One region of the Aeromicrobium wangtongii genome, then DNA from elsewhere that is predicted to be linked to it. Evidence: predicted binding sites of a transcription regulator. Region 1 holds the regulator's gene; the other holds the start of a gene.
The links. Region 1 encodes LexA, which represses DNA repair genes until DNA is damaged. Its sites were predicted from a motif close to TCGAACANNTGTTCGA; they were not measured.

Region 1 (8,436 bases):
CGGCCCTGCGCAAGCGGTAGGCACCCAACCGGCGCATCGCCCGATCGGCGTGCATCGACGCCGCCGGCGCCAGCGAGGCCGTCCGCGCGATACCGCCGCGCCAGGCGGGGAGGGTCTTGACGACGCGCGCGGTGCCGAACATCCCCACCAGCTCGGCGGCCACCTTCTCGGGCGTCAGCATGACGCCGGCCGCCAGCGCCTCGCGGGCCCCGCCTCGGACGTCGAAGCCGTCGACCATCGCGGTGGCGACGCCGTCGGGGCACACCGCGTGCACGCCGATCCCGTCGTCGTGCAGCTCGGCGGCCACCGAGGTGACGACGGAGAGGACCGCGGCCTTCGTGGCGGCGTAGACGCTCAGGCCGGGAACCGGTGCGTGCGCGCTGAGCGAGGCGAGCACACCGATCTCGCCGCCGGGGACGCCATCGCTCGCCTGGGCGCGGAACGCGTCGGTCGCCACCCGCAGGCCCCACATCACGCCGAGCACGTTGACGTCGACCGTCAGACGCACCTGCTCGTCGGTCAGCTCCGGCAGGTCGCCGTCGAAGGCAACGCCGGCATTGCACACCCACGCACCCAGCGGTGCGATCTCCCGCGCCAGATCGGCCACCGCCCGGTTCGCCGCCGGGTCCGTGACGTCCAGCGCCAGTCCGGAGTGCGCGCCGAGCTCGGTCGCGGTCCGCTGCGCACCCGCCGCGTCGACGTCGGTCACCAGCACGTCGTAGCCGCGCTCGACCAGCTCGGCGCAGATCGCTCGCCCGATCCCCCGCGCACCTCCCGTCACGACGGCAGATCGACGGGTTCCGGGACTCACGCGGGGCTGGCTCACGCCGAAAACCTAGGCCACCCCCTCGCGACACGCCATCGAACATATGTTTGAACATGCGCCCCGGTTCGGGATAGCCTTTCCCCATGACCGATGATCGCAACGCCGACGTCACCGAGCTGCCCGACGGCCCCGCCGACTCCTCGGGCCTCACCACGCGCCAGCGCAAGGTGCTGGAGTTCTTGCGCGACGAGATCGAGAAGCGCGGCTACCCGCCCAGCATGCGCGAGATCGGTGCAGCGGTCGGCCTGACCAGCACCTCGTCGGTCGCCCACCAGCTGCGGGCACTCGAGGGGCTGGGCTACGTCAAGCGCGATCCCAACCGTCCCCGCGCCCTGGAGATCTTCCTGCCGGACGTCCTGAAGGCACGCCGCTCGATGAGCGGCGCGCCCGAGGGTGACAGCGGGGTCGACGAGACCGGCATCGGCGACGCAATGCCCAGCGCGGTCAACATCCCGATGGTGGGACGTATCGCGGCCGGCGGTCCGATCCTGGCCGAGCAGCGCGTCGAGGAGATCTTCCCGATGCCCAAGTCGCTGGTCGGCGAGGGGACGCTGTTCATGCTGGAGGTCTCCGGCGACTCGATGGTCGACGCGGCGATCTGCAGCGGCGACTACGTGGTCATCCGCCAGCAGCCCGATGCCGAGAACGGGGAGATCGTCGCGGCGATGCTCGACGGTGAGGCCACGGTCAAGACCTTCCAGCGCAAGGACGGCAAGGTCTGGCTGCTGCCGCACAACGACGACTACTCCCCCATCGACGGCACCCACGCCACGATCCTGGGCAAGGTCACCGCGGTCATCCGGCGCGTCTGAGCACTGCCCCGACCGGACTGGCGGTCCCGCGAGGCGGGACCAACGATGAGGGTTTGGGGTAGTCCTAGCTACCCAAAACCATCATCCTGCGTCCCCCACCACGATCCGCACGCCAAGGCGGGACCGACGATGAGGGTTTTGGGCAGTCCTGGCTACCCAAAATCCTCATCGTCGGTCCGCCGCGCCGGTCAGGCGGGGTGGTTCTGGCGCGCCTGCCAGGCGCTGCGGACCATCTCCTCGACCGAGTGGCTCATGGTCCAGCCGAGGTCCCGGGTGGCCAGCTCTCCGGAGGCCACGATGCGCGCGGGGTCCCCGGGGCGGCGGTCGGCGATCTCGGGCTCGAAGTCGATGCCGGTCGCTGCGGCCACGGCGGTCATGATCTCGCGCACCGACACCCCGTCGCCGCTGCCCAGGTTGTAGACCGGCTCCAGGTCTTCGCCGGCCAGCAGCTTCTTGGCGGCGACCACGTGCGCGTCGGCCAGGTCGGCGACGTGCACGTAGTCACGCACGCACGTCCCGTCGGGCGTCGGGTAGTCGGTGCCGTTGATGCGCGGCGTGCGCCCATCGACCAGGGCGTCCAGGACCAGCGGGAACAGGTTGTGAGGGCTGGTGTCGTAGAGCTCGGGGACGGCCGAGCCGACCACGTTGAAGTAGCGCAGCGAGGTGTGGTGCAGGCCGAACGCCTTGGCGGCATCGCGCAGCAGCCACTCCCCGATCAGCTTGCTCTCGCCGTACGGCGACTCCGGCGTGGTCGAGGTCTGCTCGGTGACCAGGTCGACATCGGGCGTGCCGTAGACCGCGGCGCTGGAGGAGAACACGATCTTGTCGACGTCGGCCTCGTGCATGGCCCGCAGCAGCGCAACGGTTCCCTGGACGTTCTGCTCGTAGGTGTGCAGCGGGCGCTGCACCGAGACGCCGGCGTACTTGAACCCGGCCAGGTGCACCACGGCGTCGACGCCGTGCTCGGACATCGCCCGGGTGACGGTGGCCGAGTCCAGGATCGAGCACTCGACGAAGGGCACGTCGTCCGGCACGAACTCGCGGTGGCCGCTGGACAGGTCGTCCACGACGACACAGTCCAGCCCTGCCAGGCCGAAGGCACGCACGATGTGGGAACCGATGTAGCCGGCGCCGCCGGTCACGAGGACAGTCATGGCCCCAGCCTGTCACGGCCCGGGAACGGACGTTCCCGGGGCCGGTGGTCCGCCGTGATCACTTGAAGCGCAGGTGCCCCGCGTTGTAGGTGCGTCCGGCCTTGACCTTGATGTAGTGCTTGCCGGTGAACGTGCGGCCGATACCACGCCAGGAGTCAGCGTTGAGGGTGATCTTCCAGCGGCCCGGGGTCAGGCCGGCGACGTAGAAGTTGCCGCGGCCGTCGGTCAGGTCCGTGCGCAGGACGCGCTTGCCGTCCTGCGACGTCAGCGTCACCATCATCTCGGTGCCCGTCTTGCCCTTGACGCGGCTGACGTGGCCCTTGACGATGGCGCCCTTCTTGGAGATCACCCGGGTGCTCCGGCTGTTGCCGGTGCCCGAGATGTCGATCGTCTTGATGCCGCCGGCGCCCAGCGCCTTGCAGTGCGTCCGGTACATCCAGCCCTTGAAGCCGCGCGGCTTCTTGCCCTGCTCGGCGCTCGTGGCGGGATTGGGGTTGGCCCGACGGGCGATGCCCTCGAGTCCACTGTTCGCGCCGCCCGACAGCTTGCTCAGGTACGGGAAGGACTTCCAGCGCTCGGGGCCGCGGTCGAGGCCCTTGAAGTAGGTGTTGTTGTTGGTGAACCGGCTCGGGTACCAGTCGGCGCAACCGGTACGGCGGCCCAGCTCGACGTAGTAGCGACCCGGTGCCAGGTTGTAGAACGTCGCGCTGCCGGCGCGGGTCGTGGCCTTCTGCGCCACGACGGGCGAGGCCAGGACCGGCACGCCCGGCTGGGCCTCGCGGATGCTGACCCACCGGTCGCCCTGCGCCGTGGGCTTGAAGCCCCGGAACGCGCCGTTGACCGTCAGGTGGTTGCCACTGGCGCCGACCTCGACCGGGTGGTTCGTGCCGGCAGGGTTCAGCGCCAGCATGTTGGACCGGGAGTAGCGGTAGTTCTGCACGTCGAAGCAGCTGCCGAAGCTGTTGTTCCAGCGCTCGTCATCACCCAGTCGGGCCGCGACCATGTAGCGCTTGTCGCCGGAGCCGTAGGGCAGGAAGTCGACCCGGTAGGTGCCGTTCGAGGCCGTGGTGGTCGCGTACACGTTCGCGCAGCCCGGGATGTCCAGCTCCCGCCGGGCCTCCTTGCCGCCCTTGTAGGACGGGGGTGCTGCGGCCACGGTGATCCGCGAGCCGGCCGGCGCGGTGCCGGAGAGCGTGGTGTACCGGAAGTCGGCCCGGAACGCGCCGTACTTGGTGGCCTTCACGACCGTCGCGTCACGCAGGTAGCGCCCACCGGTCGTGGGCTTTCCGTTCTTGCCGCGCCAGAACCAGGACCGGGCCGAGCCCGCGGTGGCGGGCGCGGAGATGCGCAACCGGTACGGACGCGAGGTCTTGTTCTTGGTGCCGTTCAGCGGGACGCTGAAGGAGTACCTGCCGCCGTCGGGGACGTTGTTGGCGAAGCGCACCACCTTGGTGTTGCCGCCGCGGACGACCGAGAGCAGCTCGACGCGGACGGGGCCGACGGTGCCGGCTCCGCCGGGACCGCTGACTGTTCCGGTGATCTGCTGCGCCCGAACTGCCTGGGCGGGTGAGGCGACCAGCACCCCACCGACAAGCGCCCCGAGGGCAGGAACCAGCAGGACGGCACGCAACTTCATAGGATCCCCGTGGTGATAGGTCGAACAACTCGATGACACTATCAGCCGTCAGCGGCGTTAGCGGCCTCATCGAGACGGCGAAGTGCAGCCAGTGCCACATTCCGGTCGGTGGTGCGCCACATGTCCGGCATCGAAGCGGTCAGGAACGACCCGTACCGTGCGGTCACCAGGCGGGGATCGAGGACGGCCACGACCCCGCGATCGGTCCCCCGCCGGATGAGGCGGCCCGTGCCCTGCGCCAGCAGCAGTGCAGCATGCTGCGCCGCGACGCTCATGAAGCCGTTGCCGCCACGCTTCTCCACCAGCCGCTGGCGGGCGCTCATCAGTGGATCGTCGGGCCGCGGGAACGGGATGCGGTCGATGATGACGAGCTGGCAGGTGTCGCCGGGCAGGTCGACGCCCTGCCACAGGCTGAGGGTGCCGAACAGGCATGCGCTGGGGGTCTCGGCGAACCGGCGCGCGAGCTCGGGCAGCTGCGCATCGCCCTGGCACCAGATGTCGAGATCGGGCAACCGCTCGCGGACCTCCTCGGCGGCCTTCTCCGCGCCGCGGCGCGAGGAGAACAGGCCGAGCGTCCGGCCGCCGGCGGCCTCGATCAGATCGGTGATCTCGGCGAGCTGCGCCTCCTCCAGGCCGTCGCGGCCCGGCGCGGGCAGGTGCTTGGCGACGTACAGCATGCCCTGCTTGGCGTAGTCGAACGGCGAGCCGACGTCGAGCGACGTCCACGGCGGGTCGTCGCCCCACAGGCCGAGCGAGCGGGCGACGGGCTCGAAGCCGCCGCCGAGCTTGAGGGTCGCGCTGGTCAGCACCACGGTCTTGTCGGCGAAGAGCTTGTCACGCAGCGCCCCGGAGACGTCGATCGGCGCGATGTGCAGCTGCTTGTTGCCCTTGAACTCGCTGATCCACAAGACCTCGGTCTCGCCCTTGGCGGCCATGCGCTCGGCGATCTTGCGGACGTCGTCCACCATGCCGCGGGCCTGCTGGAGGGCGGCATCGGGCTCGCTCTTGTCCTCCTTGGGGAACGCCGAGAGGCAGGCACGGGCGCTGTCGCGCACCAGCGCCAGGACCGCCTCCAGTGGCTGGGGCAGCTCGTCGATGCGCCCCGCTTCCGTGCGGGCCAGGATGTCGGCCAGCGCGTCGGAGGCGTCAGTGAGGTCATCGCCCTCCCCCGAGCTGATCCGGGCCCGCGCGCGGCGGGCGGCGCGCTCGACGATGACCGGGTCGAGCTCGTCGGTGGACGCCTGCGTCACGCGGGCCGCCAGCTCGTGGGCCTCGTCCACGACCACCGCGTCGTACTCGGGCAGCATCGGCACACCGTCGATCGCGTCGATGGCCAGCAGCGCGTGGTTGGTCACGACCACCTGGGCGTTGTGGGCGTCCTCGCGGGCCAGCTCGGCGAAGCACTCCAGCGCGTGCGCGCACCGAGATGCTCCCAGGCACTCGCGGTGGTTGACGCTGACCTGGCGCCACGCGCGGTCGTTGTGCGCGGGCGCGGAGTCCCGGTCGCCCGTGTGGCCGCGGGCCGCCTGCTCCTCGGCCCACTCGCGCAGCTCGAGCACCTCGGCACCCAGCGATCCCTCGGGGATCTCGACCAGCGTGCCCTGGTCGTCGGGCGCGCCCTCGCGGACCCGGTGCAGGCACGCGTAGTTGCCGCGGCCCTTGACCACGGCGTGGTGGGGCACCTTGTCGAGCGTGGCCCGGGCGGCTTCCTTGAGGGCGGGGATGTCGCGCTCGACCAGCTGGTGCTGCAGGTTCAGTGTCGCGGTCGCGACCACGACCCGCTTGCCGTGCAGCAGGCTCGGCACCAGGTAGCCCAGCGACTTGCCGGTGCCGGTGCCGGCCTGGACCAGCAGGTGCTCGCCGCTGTCGAGGGCGTTCTTGACGGCCTCGGCCATCTGGATCTGCCCGGGACGGTCCTGCCCCCCGACGGACTCGACGGCGGCGTGGAGGACGTCACGGATCGAGGGCACACCCTAGGTTATCCGGGCTCGGCCTCCGGGCCCTCATCCCGTCCACAGCCGGTCAGGCCGTGTAGGGCTCCAGCTCGCTGGCGAGGGCTCCGTTGACGCGGGCCACGACGTGCGTGCCGTCCGCCTCGTGGTCGAGGGACTCGATCTCGCCCTCGGTGTGGATCTGGTTGAGCAGATCGCCCCGGGCGTACGGGAGGACGACATCGACGTGCACCGAGGGCTGCGGCAGATCGGCCTCGATCGCGCTGAGCAGCTCGTCGATGCCCTCGCCGGTACGTGCGCTGACCACGACAGCGTGCGGCTCGCGCACCAGCAGCTGCTTGATGGCCATCGGGTCGGCGGCGTCGGCCTTGTTGATCACCAGGATCTCGGGGATCTCGTGGGCACCGGCCTCGAGCACGACCTGTCGGACCGCGGCGATCTGGCCCTCCGGATCGGGGTCGGAGCCGTCGACGACGTGCAGGATCAGGTCGGACTCGGCGACCTCCTCCAGCGTCGAGCGGAACGCCTCGACCAGCTGGTGCGGCAGGTTGCGGACCAGGCCGACGGTGTCGGACAGGGTGTAGACGCGTCCGTCGGACGTCTGCGTGCGCCGTGTCGTCGGGTCGAGCGTCGCGAACAGCGCGTTCTCGACCAGCACCCCGGCGTCCGTCAACCGGTTGAGCAGGCTGGACTTGCCGGCGTTGGTGTAGCCCGCGATCGCCACCGACGGGATGTCGTGGCGCTTGCGGTTGCCCTTCTTGGTCTCGCGGGCCTTGCTGAGCTCGGCGAGCTCACGGCGCAGCTTGGTCATCTTCATCTCGATGCGACGACGGTCGGTCTCGAGCTTGGTCTCACCGGGGCCACGGCCACCGATGCCCTCACCGGCGGCGGCCTGGCCGCCCGCCTGGCGGGACAGGTTGCCGCCCCAGCCGCGAAGACGCTGCTTCTGGTACTGCAGCTGGGCGAGCTCGACCTGCGCCTTGCCCTCCTTGCTCTTGGCGTGCTGGGCGAAGATGTCCAGGATCAATGCGGTGCGGTCGACGACCTTGACCTTGATCTTGTCCTCGAGGTTGCGCAGCTGGCTGGGCGCCAGCGCACCGTCGCAGATCACCGTGTCGGCGCCGGTCGCCTCGACGGCGGCGCGCAGGTCGTCGACCTTGCCCGAGCCGATGTACGTCGCCGGGTCGGGCTTCTGCCGACGCTGGATCAGCGCGTCCAGCACCTCGGAGCCGGCCGTCTCGGCCAGCAGCTTGAGCTCTGCCATCGAGTTCTCCGCATCCTCCGCGGTGCCCTCGGTCCAGACGCCGACGAGCACGACGCGCTCGAGGCGCAGCTGCCGGTACTCGACCTCGGTGATGTCCTCGAGCTCGGTGCGCAGGTTCGCCACGCGGCGCAGCGAGTTGCGCTCCTCGAGCTCCAGACCGTCGACGCCCTGGGGCGCGGGTCCGGTGGTCGTCGAGGTGCTGGTGTGTTCGGTCATGCAGTCCAATCCATGGTGCCCCGGGCGACGATCTGCGCGGGACCGGTGAGAACGATGTGGTCATCGGCGTTCCAGCTGACGTGCACGGTACCGCCGGGGACGTCGACCCGATAGGTGATGGGTCGCTCGGCTCCGTCGGCCACCGCGGTGGCCACGGCCACGGCGCAGGCGCCGGTGCCACAAGAACGCGTCTCCCCCGAGCCTCGCTCGTGCACACGCATTGCCACGTGGCGCTCGCCCTCGCGGACGACGAACTCGATGTTGACGCCTTCGGGGTAGACCGACTCGTCGAACTCGGGCTGCGTCAGCAAGGTGCCGGCGTCGCCCAGCCGGTCGACGAAGGCGACAGCGTGGGGATTGCCAGTTCTAACATCCTGGGCCTCCCAGGTGTTCCCGGCCGCGCTGACCTTCGAGACACCCTGCACCTGCGGGACGCCCATGTCGACGCTGATCTCCGCCCCTTGAGCCTGTCGAAAGGAGATCTCCTTGTCCCCATCCCGCGTGCCGACGACGAACGGCTCGCTCGGGTCGACGAGGCCCTCCTGCACCAGGTGCAGCGCGAAGACCCGCATGCCG
Region 2 (8,436 bases), 530 kb from region 1:
TGCCCGACGCGCTGCGTAGCGTCCACCCTCGCGGTCGAGCTGGATGCGCTGCCCGAAGGTCATGCTGAGGTTCTCCGCGGTCAGCGTCGACTCGATCGGACCCTGGGCGACGACCCGTCCCGCGCGCATCAGCAGCACGTGGGTGAAGCCTGCAGGGATCTCCTCGACGTGGTGCGACACCATGACCAGGACCGGCGCGTCCTCCGACTCCGACAGCACGTCGAGGCTCGCGAGCAGGTCCTCCCGCGCGCCGAGGTCGAGTCCGGCGCCCGGCTCGTCCAGGAGCAGCAGCTCGGGATCGGTCATCAGCGCACGCGCGATCAGGACCCGCTTGCGCTCACCCTCGGACAGGGTCCCGAAGGTGCGCCGGGCCAGGCCTGACACCCCCCACTCGCCCATCGTCTGCTCCGCGCGCTTGACGTCCTCGGGGTCGTACTCCTCGTTCCACCGTCCCGTGACGGCGTGCGCGGCGGACAGCACGGTGTCGCGCACCGACTCCCCCGGCGGGATGCGGTCGGCGACCTTGGTGCTGGTGTGTCCGATCCGGGTGCGCAGCTCGGCGAGAGCCGTCCGGCCGAGCTGTTCGCCCAGGATGTGCGCCTCACCGGTCGTGGGATGCATCGCGGCGCCGACGATCTGCAGCAGCGTCGTCTTGCCGGCTCCGTTGGGTCCCAGCACGACCCAGCGGTCGCCTTCCTCGACGGTCCAGCTGACGTCGTCGAGCAATAGCTTGCCGGGACGCACCACGCTGACCTTCGAGAGCTCGAAAGCGGCAGGCATGCACCCTCCTGGTCGTGGTACGTGTCGGTGCAGTCAACCTACCGCGAGCGTGTGCAGCGTCAGCGATAGCCTCGGGTGCGATGACCGAACCTGTGCCCACGTCGCACTTCACCGACCCCACCGTCCTGGTGACCCTCACGGGTCCTGACCAGAGCGGAGTCACCACACGCCTGTTCCACGAGATCGCGCCGTATGACCTCGAGGTCATCGACGTCGAGCAGCTCGTGGTGCGCGGGCGGTTGATCCTCAGCGTCCTGCTGACCGTCCCCGACGACATGGCCGGGCTCGAGCGGACGGTGCGTGCGGCCGGCGCGGCCTTCGGGCTGGAGGTGACGGTCGAGCACGGCACGGGCGACAACCGGGCACGACGGGTGGGCCGCGCCCAGGTCGTCGTGCTGGGCGCGCCGCTGCGACCCGCGGCCATGGCGGCGATCTCGCAAGGCATCAAGGACGATGGCGGCAACATCGACCGAATCGTCCGGATGGCGCGCTATCCCGTCACCGCGATCCGCATGGAGGTCTCCGGCGCCGATCCCGACCAGCTGCAGGCCGATCTGGCCGCGATCGCGTACGAGCAGGGCGTCGACGTCGCGGTGCAGGAGAACGGCATCCTGCGCCACGCGCAGCGCCTGGTCGTCATGGACGTCGACTCGACCCTCATCCAGGGCGAGGTCATCGAGATGATCGCGGCCCACGCCGGCTGCGAGGACGAGGTCGCCCGCATCACCGAGTCGGCGATGCGCGGCGAGCTGGACTTCGCCGAGTCGCTGCTGGCCCGGGTGGCGCTGCTGCGCGGCGTCGAGGCGTCCGCGCTCGACAGCGTGTACGACACCCTCCAGTACGCGCCCGGCGCCCGCACCATGATCCGCACCCTGAAGCGACTGGGCTACAAGTTCGCGCTGGTCAGCGGCGGATTCACCCACATCATCGAGAAGATCGCCGCCGAGCTCGACATCGACTACTACGCGGCCAACGAGCTGGAGGTCGTCGACGGTGTGCTGACCGGACGTGTCGTCGGTCCGATCGTCGACCGGGCCGGCAAGGCGGAGTCGCTGCGGCGTTTCGCCGGCGAGGCCGGCATCCCGGTCAAGAACACCGTGGCCATCGGCGACGGCGCCAACGACCTGGACATGCTGGCTGCGTCGGGCCTCGGCATCGCGTTCAACGCCAAGCCGCTGGTGCGCGACCAGGCCAGGACCTCGGTCAACGTCCCGTACCTCGACGCGATCGTCTATCTCCTGGGCATCACCCGCGAGGAGGTCGAGGCGGCCGACGAGGCCGACGCCTCCTAGGCGGCGCGGGGTTCTTGCTGGATGAACCTGGCGTGGCGTCTGGGTCTCTGCTCTGGGTCGATGCGGGGTGGCGGGATGATCTCGGGGACCCCGTCCTTGCCCATGCGCGCTTCCCACTCGCCCTCGTGGACCAGGAAATGATGGAAGTGGCACAACAGTGCCGCGTTGTTCAGGTCGGTCGGTCCGCCCTCTGACCAGAAGCTCAGGTGGTGGGCTTCGCACCACGCCGGTGGCCGGTCGCAGTCCGGGAAGACGCACCCCTTGTCCCGGACGGCCAGGGCGAGGCGCTGGTGGCGGTCGTACAGCCGTTTGGTCATGCCGTGGTCGATGACCCGGGTGCCGTTCTCCAGGTACAGCGCCACCAGGTGAGCGTTGCACGCCAGCCGCTGGGCCTTCCGCGCTGACATCGTCGTGCCGGAGGTGTTCTCGGCGACGCCTTGCCCGGTGCGGAGGTCGTCGACATCGACGGTGACCGCGACAGTGGCCGCCAGCCCGCCGGACTGCGGCAAAGCCCCTGTCGGCAGGTGCGTGATGAGCTCGGTGAACGCGTGCCCGAGCTTGCGGTCCCTCGGCAGCGCCAGCCAGTCGTCGGCGCCCATGCCGTGGTGCTCAGCATTCGCCGCCGTCCGGCGTGGGGCGATGATTCCTTCCAGCGCAGCGCGCAAGGTGTCCGCGTCAGCGTCGGGGATCGTGAACGCCCCATGCGTGGTGCCATCTCCACGGCGACGGATGCTGAGCTTGGTGGCGTCCCAGCCCTTCTGCTCCTGCTTGCGCAGCTGCTCACCCAAGTGCTCGTCCGCACCATCGGGGTCGATCACTTCGAGGACTCTGTTCGCCAGCCGCTTCAGATCATCCAGACCGTACTCGCCAGCCAGGCGGATCAGATGCGCCTCGGCATCGCCGCGTTCTTCGTCACCGCACCAGTCCGGCAAGGCGTCGATGGCCTTCATGATCACTGACGCCTGATCCGTCGACAGCCCACCAGCGGCCCAGGCTGCTTGGGTGGCCTCGACACCGCTCACCCGCGCGAGGCTGACCAGCTTGGCCGCCTCGCCCTTGCTGATGCCAGTGGCGTTCGCCAACCACACCGTCGTCGACGTCGCCCCGTCATCCTTGGCAAGACCCATCTCCTCGGCGCACCCTGCCAGCCGCGACAACGCTGCGTCCATCGACGTGCGGGCCCTCGCGACCGCAATCGCGACCTGCTTGACCTCGCCACCGGTCAACGTCCAGGGCTCGAGCGCAGCCACATCATCACTGACCGATGACAGCTGATCGAGGATCATGGACGGACTCCGAAGCGACTAGAACGTATGTTCGATTCTATCGCGGGGCCCTCGTTCACCGCAAGAGGGTAGACCTAGAAATGTACTGCAATATCAGTGCGAATTCCGGCTAGTCGGAGCCCTCGGTCACACCGAGAACAGCCTCGAGCAGGCCCGGGAACGATTCGTCGAGCTCTTCCCTGCGCAGGCTCACGATGCGCTGGCGACCATCCGGCTCGTTGCGGACGATGCCTGCCTCGCGCAGCACCTTCATGAGGTGCGACTTGGTCGACTTCGGGAGATCAGGGTTGGTCGCCCCGCACTCGGCCATGCTCAACGGGCCATTGGCGAGCTCGCGGACGATCTCGAGCCGGGCGGGGTCACTCAGGGCGAACAGCACCTCGGTCAGCGGCACGTCCGCGACTCGCGGGTGCGGAAGCTGCTTGACAGTCGCCATGGTTCGATAATACTTGAACTTTCCTGACTGGTGCGCGTACCGTGGCTTCAGTTCCAACTTTTTCGAACTATTGCCACTAGAGGTCCAGCATGTCCGTCGACACCACTACTGCTGCAACGACCCTCCGGTCCACACCGACTCCCGGATTCGTCCTGGTCATCGCAGCCGTGATCGCGATGATGGCCGGGGCGAGCGCACCCTCGCCGTTCTACCCCGTGCTGCAACAGGACATCGGCTTCTCGGCCACCACGTCGACGACGATCTTCGCCGTGTACGCGGTGGCTCTGCTGCTGACGTTGCTCGTCACCGGCGCGACGTCGGACCACATCGGACGCCGGCCCGTCGTCTCGGCCGGATTCCTCGTGCTGGCCCTGAGCATGATCGCCTTCTGGCACGCCGACAGCGTCACGGTGCTCGTGATCGCCCGGATCGTGCAGGGCGCCGCCGCGGGGCTGTTGATATCGGCCCTGTCCGCAGCCGTGGTCGACCTGGAGCCGCCGGGCCGCCCGGGGTCCGCCGCGACCCTCAACAGTGTCGGGCCCTTGGCAGGTCTGGGCGCCGGCGCGTTGGTGGCCGGGCTCCTGCTGGACCACGCGTCCTCCGCGATGACCGCTGTCTTCGGATCGCTCACCGCGGTGTACCTGGCGCTCGCGGCCACGATCTGGTTGGTGCCGGAGACATCGCCGCGCCACGAGGGACTCCTCCGGTCGTTCCGTCCCCGCGTGGGCCTCCCGCTCGCGGCGCGAGGCCCCTTCCTGCGCAGCGCTCCGGCGCTGTTCGCCGCCTGGGCCACCAGCGGCCTGTACCTGTCCCTGGGAGCGCCGCTCGTCGGTCAGGAGCTTGGTGGGGAGCTGCACGTCGAGCAGGGTCTCGTGGTCGCGGTGCTGACCGGCGTCGGCTCCCTGGCGTGCTTCGTGGCGCGCGGCGGCACGTCCCGACGCGTCACGATCGGCGGGACGACATCTCTGGCCATCGGGACGGGCTTGACCCTGGTCGCGCTGGCGGCGGGATCGTACTGGGGCTTCATCGCAGCCGCCGTCGTCGTGGGCGTCGGGTTCGGGACGTCGTTCCTGGGCATCATGCGCTCCATCACGCCGCTGGCCGCGCCGCACGAGCGCGGCGAACTCTTTGCCGCGGTGTTCGTCATCAGCTATCTGGCCTTCGGCATCCCGGCGGTGCTGGCCGGCATCGCCGCGCCGCACCTCGGACTCGCCCAGACGACCTACGTCTACGGCAGCGTCGTGATCGTGCTGTCAGGCAGCGCCGCAGTGCTGCGCCGGTTCGCCTCCACCGACTGAGCCCAGCTCAGTCGGTGGGACGCCCCGGACTCACTCGTCGTCTTCGAGACGGAACCCGATCTTCATCGACACCTGGTAGTGGGAGACATCGCTGTCGGTGATCTGCCCGCGGATGCCAGTCACCTCGAACCAGTCCAGGTGGCGCAGCGTCTTGGTGGCCCGATTGATGCCGTTCTCGACGGCCTCCGTGACACCCTCGGGGGACGTGCCGACGATCTCGGTGATGCGGTAAGTGCGGTCAGTCATGCCCATGAGGGTACGGCCCCGGACGGGCTGACGGCGAGAGGCGCGGCGTACGTCCTGCACGGTTCAGCCACCGGCGTAGGCTGAGTAGGTGCCAGAACCCCGCGAACCCCGCAAGCAGCAGGTCTTCTCGATCACCACAGCCGCCGAGTCACAGACCGCCGACCGGGTGCGTCGCGAGAAGCGATACGCCATCTCGATGGGGATCCGCACCGTGTGCTTCCTGGGCGGCGTCGTGCTGGTCATGCAGCCGATGCCGTGGAAGGTGCTCGGCTGGCTGATGTTCGTCGGTGCGCTCTTCCTGCCCTACATCGCCGTGGTGTTCGCCAACGCGGGCGTGCGCAAGAAGGGCGACGGGCCGTCCCCGTTCGGCCCCGAGAACGGCAAGCAGATCGATGCGCCTCGCTCCCCCGAGATCGACCATGGCTGAGGAGCTGATCTGCTCGGCCAAGGGATGCACCGCCGCCGCGCAGCACCAGGTGGTGTGGAACAACCCGAAGCTGCACACCCCCGACCGCCGCAAGATCTGGCTGGCCTGCGCCGAGCACGAGCAGTCGCTGCGCTCGTTCCTGGACGCTCGCGGCTTCTACCGCGAGACCCAGCCGGTCTGAGCCGGGCCGGCTCAGCCGCCGATGGCCGACATCGGCCGGTCCGACTGCAGGAACGTCGGGTCGTCGATGCCGTGGCCGGGCAGCTTGGTCATCATCGCTGCCGCCCAGCGCTCGGCGATCTGGACGTCCGAGGCGCCGGCACGCATCGAGGCTCGCAGATCTGACTCCTCGCGGGCGAACAGGCAGTTCATGATCTGACCGTCCGCGGTCAGGCGGACGCGGTTGCAGTCGCCGCAGAACGGCTTGGTGACCGAGCCGATGATGCCGACGGTGTGGGGGCCGTCGTCGACGAGGAACTTCTCGGCCGGTGCGGACCCGCGGCCGTCCAGCGGTGTCAGCCGGAAGTGATCGCCGAGCAGCGCGAGCGTCTCGTCCGCGGTGACCATGGCCTCACGGCTCCACCCGTGCTGTGCGTCGAGCGGCATCTGCTCGATGAACCGCAGCTCGTACTCGTGCTTCATGGACCAGCGCAGCAGATCGGGTGCTTCGTGGTCGTTGATGCCGCGCAGCAGCACCGCATTGATCTTGACCGGGCGCAGGCCGGCCTCGTGGGCCGCTGCGAGACCGTCGATGACGTCGTGGAGCCGATTGCGCCGCGTGATCCGCTCGAAGGTCGCCGGATCGGTCGTGTCGAGGCTGATGTTGACCCGGTCGAGCCCGGCGGCAGCCAGTGCCCCGGCGGTGTGCTTGAGTCCCAGGCCGTTGGACGTCATCGCGGTCCGCGGGCGGGACGGGAGCGCCTTGGTCGTGGCCACGATCGACGGCAGGCTGCGGCGCAGCAGCGGCTCGCCGCCGGTGAACCGGACGTCGCGGATGCCGAGCACCTCGACGCCGATGCGGATCAGCCGGTTCAGCTCGTCATCGGTCAGCGTGTCCTCGGTCGGGAGCCAGTCGAGCCCTTCGGCCGGCATGCAGTACTGGCAGCGCAGATTGCACCGATCGGTCAACGACACGCGCAGGTCCGTCGCGACCCGCCCGTGCCTGTCGATCAGCTCCATTGGTACATCCTAGGTCGATCGGACCAGCCCGCTCGGAGCGTGCTTGGACGGCGAACTAATCTCGTGGTGTGTACCGCTTCCTTCTGAGCGCACGCTGGATCGGCTTTGCCATCTTCGTGGTCCTGCTCGCCGCCATCTGCACCCGTCTCGGTTTCTGGCAGATGGACAAGCTCCAGCAGCGATTCGACCGCAATGACGCGATCACCAAGCACTTCGGAGCCGACCCCGTCGACCTGTCCACCGCACTGCCTGCCGGCACCGAGGTCGACAAGTCGAACGAGTGGACCCGCGTCCGCGCCACCGGCACCTATGACCTCGACCACCAGGTCACGGTCAAGTTCTCGACCCGCGACGGCGCGCCCGGCGTCAACGTCGTCACACCGCTCGTCCTCGACTCGGGCGCGGCCCTCCTGGTCGACCGCGGCTGGATGGAGACCCAGAACAACGTCAGCCATCCCGACGTCCCGGATCCGGCAACGGGTGAGGTCACGATCGAGGGTTGGCTGCGCAAGGACAACGGCGCCACTGGCGGCGCTGTCCGGCCCAACGACGGCCAGGTCCGTGCCATCTCCAGCGACGGAATGGCCGACTTCGTCCCGTACGACCTCATCGATGGCTACGTCAACCTGCAGAAGCAGTCCCCCGCACCGTCGGCCGGGCTGGCCGTCGAGCCGAAGCCGGAGCTCGGGCAGGGTCCGCACTTCTTCTACGCCCTGCAGTGGTGGTTCTTCGCCCTGCTGGCCGTCGTCGGCTACTTCTGGTTCGCGCGCGCCGAGGCCAAGGAACGCCGCAAGCCCACCCGCATCGACGGGTTCGCCGCCGAGCGGCAGCTCGTCCCGACCATGGGCCGAGGGAGCGAAGCGACCGAAGGCAGGCGCCCGGGCGAAGCCCGGCGGCCGTGAGGTACGAACGCCCGGAGGACTCGTCCCGACCATGGGCCGAGGGAGCGAAGCGACCGAAGGCAGGCGCCCGGGCGAAGCCCGGCGGCCGTGAGGTACGAACGGCCGGAGGACTCGTCCCGACCATGGGCCGAGGGAGCGAAGCGACCGAAGGCAGGCGCCCGGGCGAAGCCCGGCGGCCGTGAGGTACGAACGGCCGGAGCGGCGGAGCCGCGCGCCCTACGCCAGGGTGACCAGGTCGAGGTAGGACTCGGACCACAGGTCCTCGTCGCCATCGGGCAGCAGCAGCACGCGGTCGGGCTCCAGGGCCCGCACAGCGCCCTCGTCGTGGGAGACCAGCACGATGGCACCCTCGTAGTTGCGGATCGCGCGCAGCACCTCTTCGCGTGATGCCGGGTCGAGGTTGTTGGTGGGCTCGTCGAGCAGCAGGACGTTCGCGCTGGAGACGATGAGGCTGGCCAGGGCCAGACGCGTCTTCTCGCCACCGGACAGGACGCCGGCCGGCTTGGAGGTGTCGTCACCGCTGAACAGGAACGAGCCGAGCACGCTGCGTGCCTCGGTGTCGGTGAGCTGCGGCGCCTGCGCCTGCATGT

Region 2: a site for LexA is predicted at 3,378-3,393, ahead of NQV15_RS08630 (HNH endonuclease signature motif containing protein). Genes of this name have one in related genera too.

The regions. Positions count from the first base shown of each region.
Region 1 is NZ_CP102173.1:2,256,052-2,264,487, forward strand. It holds gene NQV15_RS11060 (SDR family NAD(P)-dependent oxidoreductase) at 1-826, opposite strand, end outside; gene lexA (transcriptional repressor LexA) at 910-1,638, shown strand; gene galE (UDP-glucose 4-epimerase GalE) at 1,827-2,792, opposite strand; gene NQV15_RS11075 (selenium-binding family protein) at 2,851-4,428, opposite strand; gene NQV15_RS11080 (ATP-dependent DNA helicase) at 4,470-6,398, opposite strand; gene hflX (GTPase HflX) at 6,451-7,860, opposite strand; gene dapF (diaminopimelate epimerase) at 7,857-8,436, opposite strand, start outside.
Region 2 is NZ_CP102173.1:1,730,588-1,739,023, reverse strand. It holds gene NQV15_RS08640 (ABC transporter ATP-binding protein) at 1-780, opposite strand, end outside; gene serB (phosphoserine phosphatase SerB) at 861-2,072, shown strand; gene NQV15_RS08630 (HNH endonuclease signature motif containing protein) at 2,069-3,358, opposite strand; gene NQV15_RS08625 (ArsR/SmtB family transcription factor) at 3,468-3,794, opposite strand; gene NQV15_RS08620 (MFS transporter) at 3,884-5,092, shown strand; gene NQV15_RS08615 (dodecin) at 5,123-5,338, opposite strand; gene NQV15_RS08610 (DUF3099 domain-containing protein) at 5,427-5,765, shown strand; gene NQV15_RS08605 (acetone carboxylase) at 5,758-5,946, shown strand; gene moaA (GTP 3',8-cyclase MoaA) at 5,958-6,944, opposite strand; gene NQV15_RS08595 (SURF1 family cytochrome oxidase biogenesis protein) at 7,013-7,846, shown strand; gene NQV15_RS08590 (ABC-F family ATP-binding cassette domain-containing protein) at 8,063-8,436, opposite strand, start outside.